2 regions of the Brevibacillus sp. HB2.2 genome follow, and region 2 is predicted to be linked to the other one. Evidence: riboswitches for the same ligand, from Rfam matches in the RefSeq annotation. Region 2 holds a riboswitch; the other holds the start of a gene.

Region 1 (3,359 bases), on a different contig from region 2:
GTTTGCGCGATACCTTCAAGCGAAACCGTCACCTTCTCTCCTGTATCTCGTCGAGCCAAAATTACTTGACCATTTTCCACGTCACGCGGGCCGAGCTCCAGACGCAGAGGAACCCCACGCATTTCCCACTCATTGAACTTCCAGCCTGGCGTTTCTTCGCGAAGATCAGCACGGACACGCACACCTGCAGCCTTAATCTCGTCAAAGAGTGGATCAAACGCCTCCATGACCTTCTCGCGCAGCTTCATCGGACCGACTGGGATCATAATCACTTGTGTCGGAGCCATGCGAGGTGGCAACACGAGACCACGGTCATCGCCATGCACCATGATCATCGAACCAATCAGTCGCGTAGAGGTTCCCCATGATGTGGTGTGAACGTACTTGAATTGATTGTCACGATCCAAAAACTTGATTTCAAAGCCGCGCGCGAATTTATCGCCCAAATAGTGCGAGGTGCCCGCTTGCACTGCTTTGCCATCCTTCATCATCGCTTCAATGGAATACGTGTCGACAGCACCAGCAAAGCGTTCACTTGGTGTTTTTTGTCCCTTCCAAACCGGAATGGCTAGCTCCTGCTCGACGACCTCTCGGTAAATCTCTAGCATTTGCATCGTTTCCTGACGAGCTTCTTCCTCTGTCGCATGTGCCGTGTGACCTTCCTGCCAAAGAAATTCTGATGTCCGCAAGAACGGCATCGTCCGCTTCTCCCAGCGAAACACGTTTGCCCACTGGTTGATTAATACAGGCAGGTCACGATAGCTCTGAATCCATTGGCTATACATATGTCCGATGATCGTCTCGGAGGTTGGACGTAGCGCGAGCTTTTCCTCTAGCGGCTCACCCCCGGCCTCTGTTACCCAAGGCAGCTCGGGATTAAAGCCCTCGATATGCTCTTTTTCTTTTTGAAAGAAAGACTCGGGGATTAGCATCGGGAAATAGGCATTGCGATGCCCTGTCTCCTTGAAGCGCTTATTCATCACCTCTTGAATTCGCTCCCATAGCTCGAAGCCATCCGGCTTGAACACGATGCAGCCGCGTACTGGTGTGTAGTCCATCAAATCCGCCTTTTTGATGGCATCAATGTACCAACGCGAAAAATCCTCCGATTGCGGTGTAATTTCTTTTACAAACGCTTTGTCCTCTTTCATCCGTCTACGCTCCTTTTTGTTCTTACGTAAAATGCAAAAAATCCCCCATCCCAAAAAGGGACGGAGGATTAACTTCCGCGGTACCACCCTGATTGACTACAGCAGACGCCATAGCCCTCTCAATAACCCGATAACGGTGGGCATCCGGCTCAGTTCTTCACCAGCGGCTTCAGGATGGGGTGCAGTTATCCTTTACGTATCAGCCTTCCAGACTAGGGCCGACTCTCTGTCACGTGGGTATAGCTGCGGGTCCTTTCATAGCCTTTTATGACTTTCTATTAAGTAAACATATTAGCGAGTCATGTCGTGGTTGTCAATTGTTGGTTCGCGCAGCGATTCTGGAGCCGAGCTTCACGTAGATCGGATATGCAACCACTGAAATCATAACACCTTTGAAAAGATTGAATGGTACGATTCCGTACAGAACCAATGACCAGATACTTGTCGCATTGAACATGGACAAGAGCTGTTCAATCGGCATTTGATAAAGCACAGCGTACGCAGGCAACAGCACATAAGCATTCGCTACAGCCATGACTATCGTCATCAAAATCGTTCCTAGAGCCAGACCAGTCAGGAAGCCTTTTTTGCCTTGGCCGAGACGCTGCATGTAGACAGCCGCAAAAATAAAGCTTGATCCTGCTACGACATTTGCGAGCTCACCGATCAACAGACCGTCTGTATTTTTGAAGAGCATATGCAGTGTATTTTTCAGTACCTCGATAATAACGCCAGCTACAGGTCCGTACATGAGCCCCCCGATCAATGCCGGGAGTGTACTGAAGTCGAGCTTCAAAAAGCTTGGCATCAGCGGAACAGGAACCTCGAGATACTGCAGAATAAATGCAACCGCCGCCAGCATGGGAATCGTCACCAGCTTTTGGGTTGCACGTGTGCGCGAAGAATGCAGCGCTGTTTCTTTCATGTTTACCATCTCCTCATTGTTCTACTCCTTCTTGAGGAATGGCAACAGTCGTTGTAAGCTCACACGTCTTGTTACACAAACAGAATAAACCCTGTGGCTAAAAGTTCCACAGGGCATTTGCAAGCGTATGACAAACCATGCGCAAATAAAAGGTACAAGAAACAAGAGGGCTGGCCTCTACGTTCTCATCCCGTTTGCACAGGCAAACAAGCACGTGTGATAAACGTACTGTCGTCATCCTTCTCCCATCCAGACTGTACTGTCGGCTCTGGAATCACACCAGATCCTGCACTCCGTCGCTACCTATCAGCTCGGGAGGCTCGCGGGCTTAACATGCATAAAGCATGATCACCGCCGGTCGGGAATTTCACCCTGCCCCGAAGGAATGTGTAGTTGTATACAGCATATTATACTGCTGTTTTTTGATTTGACAATAGAGGAAACTGCCAGCTCGACACTTCTTGTTTATTTTTCCGATGAGTTTAATGCGAATAAGGCTCATCCCCATTTAAAAGGGGGTGAGGCCTGTGGTAACGAACGAAACACTCGGACTGCTTTTCAGTTTGGGTTGTTCCTGGTCGCTTTAATCGGCTTGGTTGTTACCTTGACCAAAAAGAAATAGACCGCCCTTGAGTTCACCAGCTCTGCGGTCTATTTCACACCAAGAATTGAGCCGCCCCCTATGCGGGAAGCGCCTATTGTATCGATCGTTCCGGTTGCAGCCGGGACGGTCGTTTTTTACTTTATGCTTCTATATCTCGTTACATCTAATATTGCAACATCGATTTCGGATTATAAATCATCAAGAACCAGCTCCCCGATATTTCGTAACACCCCAGTTCCAAACAAGAAGCCCAATCCCGAAGAAAATAACAGCAACTACCGGCGTCATTGCCGCATACGTGTACCAGACTTCCTTGCGTAAAAAGTAAGCCGCTGGATAAACACCCACGAAGGCAAACGGCAGCACGTAGGTGAGCACAAAGCGAATAGCCTTGTTGTACACATCTACCGGATAGCGCCCATATTGCTGGATGTTGTAAATCATCGGGGCAATCCCTGTTCGCGAGTCGGAAAAGAAGCTAACCGCAGCAATCGCGGTATACACGCCACCGTAAATCAGTGCCCCACTGATCGAGAGCCCGATAAAGATGAACACGTCGTACCAGTAAAACGACAAATCGAGTTGAACGGCAGCATACCCCATGATGATGATTCCGGTTATGACGCCAAAAATGCGGTCAGGCGCAATCGACTCGAGGCACACCTGCGCCAGATTGTGA
Region 2 (3,359 bases):
TGTAGTGCCATGGTTTTGATAACCTAACAAACGCTCCACATATTTGCCGATGACATCCGTTTCGAGATTCACCAAGTCCCCAGGGCGTCTGTCTGCAAGACTCGTATTCGCCAGCGTATGTGGAATGATCGAAACGGTAAAACCGCTATCGTTTACGTCCACCACAGTGAGACTGATGCCATCGATGCAAATCGATCCACGGGCAATAACGTACTTCAACAGCTGCGGTTTGGCCTCGATCCGAAACACGACAGCATTCGCATTCACCTCTCGTGAAGCAACCATTCCGGTCCCGTCTACATGTCCGGAGACGATATGCCCCCCGAATCGGTCCCCCAGCCGCATCGCTCTCTCCAAATTCACTCGCTGCCCACTGCGTAATTGGCGCAAGCTCGTCTTGTTCATCGTCTCTGGCATCACATCGACGCTAAACTGGCGATTGGTATAAGAAGTAACGGTAAGACAAATACCATTGACCGAGATGCTGTCACCGAGTTTCACCCCTTCGAGTACCTGGTGTGCGCGGATGACCAGTCGACTCGCCTGCTCGTTCCCTTGAATCGATTCCAACACGCCCACTTCTTCGACTAGTCCTGTGAACATGCTCTCTCCTCCTCACTCGCTACGTCTGATCCTCCCATTGTGGGTACCCGCTGATCTGTACATCGCTTTTCCCGATCGGCGTGATCGTGACATTTGCCAGCTGTACCGCTTCTCCCATCGTCGCAAAGCCTTGACCTCCGAATGGCGAAGGTGCACTGCTTCCCCCGATCAGCTTTAGCGCGATATGGCTCACGACCTTTTGAATCGCTCTCGCCTGCAAAAAGGAGCCATTGACCTCCTGCCCACCTTCCACAAGCAGCGAGGTAATTCCCATCTCTCCCAACGTATCCAGCACCTTTTCCACGCGAATTGGCCCTGCCGTTGTGATGACCTTTACTCCTCTTGCCACAAGTAGCTCCTGCTTCTCCTTTGGGGCTGTATCTGTCGCAAAGATCCATGTCTTCGCATCTGCATTCTGGACCACACGGGCATCCAGCGGCGTCCGTAAATGGCTGTCCAAAATCACGCGAACTGGCTGGCTTCCAAAACGCTGCTCTTCCTGGCGCGCCGTCAACAGTGGGTCATCCGCGAGAATCGTCCCTACCCCAACGAGGATCGCATCGTGCTGCCTGCGCAATTCATGCACCTCTGCCCGAGCCTCTGCACCAGTAATCCATCGACTGTGTCCCGTGAACGAAGCGATTTTCCCATCCAATGTACTGGCCGTCTTTACCGTCACAAATGGACGCCTTGTTTGGATGTAATGGAAAAAGACTTCATTGAGCGCCTTCGCTTCCTCTTCTCTCACGCCCACCGCTACTTCCACTCCTGCTGCCCGCAGCATCTCCATTCCTCTTCCCGCCACCAATGGATTCGGATCGAGCGTCGCTACAACGACACGACGTACAGCAGCTGCAATCAACGCCTCTGCACACGGCGGTGTCTTCCCATAGTGACTGCAAGGCTCCAAGGTCACGTACACGGTCGCACCTTGCGCTTTTTCCCCGGCCATCCGCAGTGCGTGCACCTCAGCATGGGGCTCTCCTGCTCGCAGATGCGCTCCCATTCCGACGATGGTTCCATCTTTCATAATCACAGCTCCGACCATGGGATTCGGACTGGTTTGACCTCGTGCCGATCGTGCCAATTCCAGCGCCAGATCCATGTACTTGCTGTCCTGTTCCATACCGCACTCCTTTCTGTTCCATCATTCCAGCCAAACAACACAAAAAGCCCTTGAAACCTCAAAGCGTTTCAGGGCATAAGGAAAGAAGCCTTACCTCATCCGTTTTCCAAAAAAACAAATGAAGAAAGCAAAAAAATCTTCTTCCATCCGGACTGTACCGTCGGCTCTGGACTTTCACCAGATCAGTCGCTGCAAGTGTGGTCAGCGAGTCGCGGGCTCAGACGTACATACGCCATTACCGCCGGTCAGGAATTTCACCTTGCCCTGAAGATTGTCGCTATGAAGTTTTATGAAAAATAAAAACGCCCATGAATATTATGCTCAGGGCGTTCAGAAAGAAGCCTTGCTTCTACCGTTTTTTGAAAAAAAACAGCGAAACAGGCCGTTCCAAATACCTTCTCCCATCCGGACTGTACCGTCGGCCTTGGATTTGCACCAAGTCAGTCGCTATCAACTGCTTACGATAGCGAGTCGCGGGCTCAGACGTGCGTTCGTCATTACCGCCGGTCGGGAATTGCACCCTACCCTGAAGGCTGGTATTCAGTTAGGCAAAGTATAGCATACTTTTCGCGATAGTCTGTAATCATTTATGGGAGAAGTGCACTTTACCCTTGCTCGCACATTTCGAGGACCGTCAGTAGTTCTTTTAAGTCTCTAATGTATGCCCTTGGCACAACACCATTTCGCTCCATGTCCTGCTCGTTCCCTTGATAGGCAATAAAAGCAACTTGTCCGTCGCACGCCGCCTTACCATCGATCCACGAATCCCCGATCATCGTCCAAGCTGAAACAGGCCAATCCGGCTTGCGGCTGCGAATATAGTGAATGCCCGATGGAGATGGCTTCAAGGTCGTCATCTGCTCGCGGGCGACGATTTCGTCAAAGTAGGAGGCGATCCCCGTCTCGTTCAAAGCCTCCTCCGCAGCGGCATAAGCGTTGTTGGTCAGAATATATAGCTGATAGCGGTTCTTCAATTCTTCTAACACTTCTACCGCGTGCTGCTCCAGCACAGCGCCATGCATCCCTTCCTTCTCGATCGCGGTTACCGCATCCCACATCGCTTGCTCCAGCTCTCTCGTCATTTGCTCTGCTTTTCGCCCGATCTCAATGAGCTGTGATGCCGTATGCTTTTCCCACTCAAGCGTGGGAGAAACGATCCCATTGTCCACCCATAGCTGAAAGATGGCCCGCTTCATCTCTGCGAAGTTGATCCTGGATTGCAATAAGGTATTGTCCATATCGAAAATAATGCCTTTTTGAAAGATTTTACTCATTTTGGGTCTCCTTTTTTGATAATACGCCATGCTGGTTCAAGAATGACGGAATAATCTGGTGGCTGCTCCTCCCATTTTATCAAAAAGAGGACTACCCCTCCGTCATTTTATAACTTTTGGGACAGTCCCCTTTCTGGGGTTCGGTATTGAGTTCCTATTGCTTCTTCTTGGCGCTGTCTACTTCATACGGTACATCCTTTGGAACGCCTCCAGCTGGCCAGTCTTGTGCCTTTTTGACAAAGTCCGGACGCGGCTTGGACAAAATATAGGCAGCTAGGTCCGCTGCTTCTTGATCGGTTAACGAGCCTTGCTTAATACCGCCCATTTCCCCTAGAGGCATATTGCGCTGAATGTAG

Evidence for each region. A riboswitch is a leader RNA that binds a small molecule or an ion and turns the genes downstream of it on or off. The one in region 2 is predicted to bind FMN.
Region 1: linked by a shared signal. The riboswitch ahead of HP401_RS26975 (ECF transporter S component) and the one ahead of ribD (bifunctional diaminohydroxyphosphoribosylaminopyrimidine deaminase/5-amino-6-(5-phosphoribosylamino)uracil reductase RibD) in region 2 are both predicted to bind FMN.

The regions. Positions count from the first base shown of each region.
Region 1 covers NZ_JABSUV010000054.1:27,141-30,499, reverse strand. Annotated here, with positions in the region: gene proS (proline--tRNA ligase) at 1-1,151, opposite strand, end outside; gene HP401_RS26975 (ECF transporter S component) at 1,465-2,076, opposite strand; FMN riboswitch at 2,310-2,465, opposite strand; gene HP401_RS26970 (ABC transporter permease) at 2,879-3,359, opposite strand, start outside.
Region 2 covers NZ_JABSUV010000010.1:54,057-57,415, forward strand. Annotated here, with positions in the region: gene HP401_RS09370 (riboflavin synthase) at 1-603, opposite strand, end outside; gene ribD (bifunctional diaminohydroxyphosphoribosylaminopyrimidine deaminase/5-amino-6-(5-phosphoribosylamino)uracil reductase RibD) at 623-1,729, opposite strand; FMN riboswitch at 1,861-2,005, opposite strand; FMN riboswitch at 2,119-2,267, opposite strand; gene HP401_RS09380 (HAD family hydrolase) at 2,335-3,003, opposite strand; gene HP401_RS09385 (c-type cytochrome) at 3,158-3,359, opposite strand, start outside.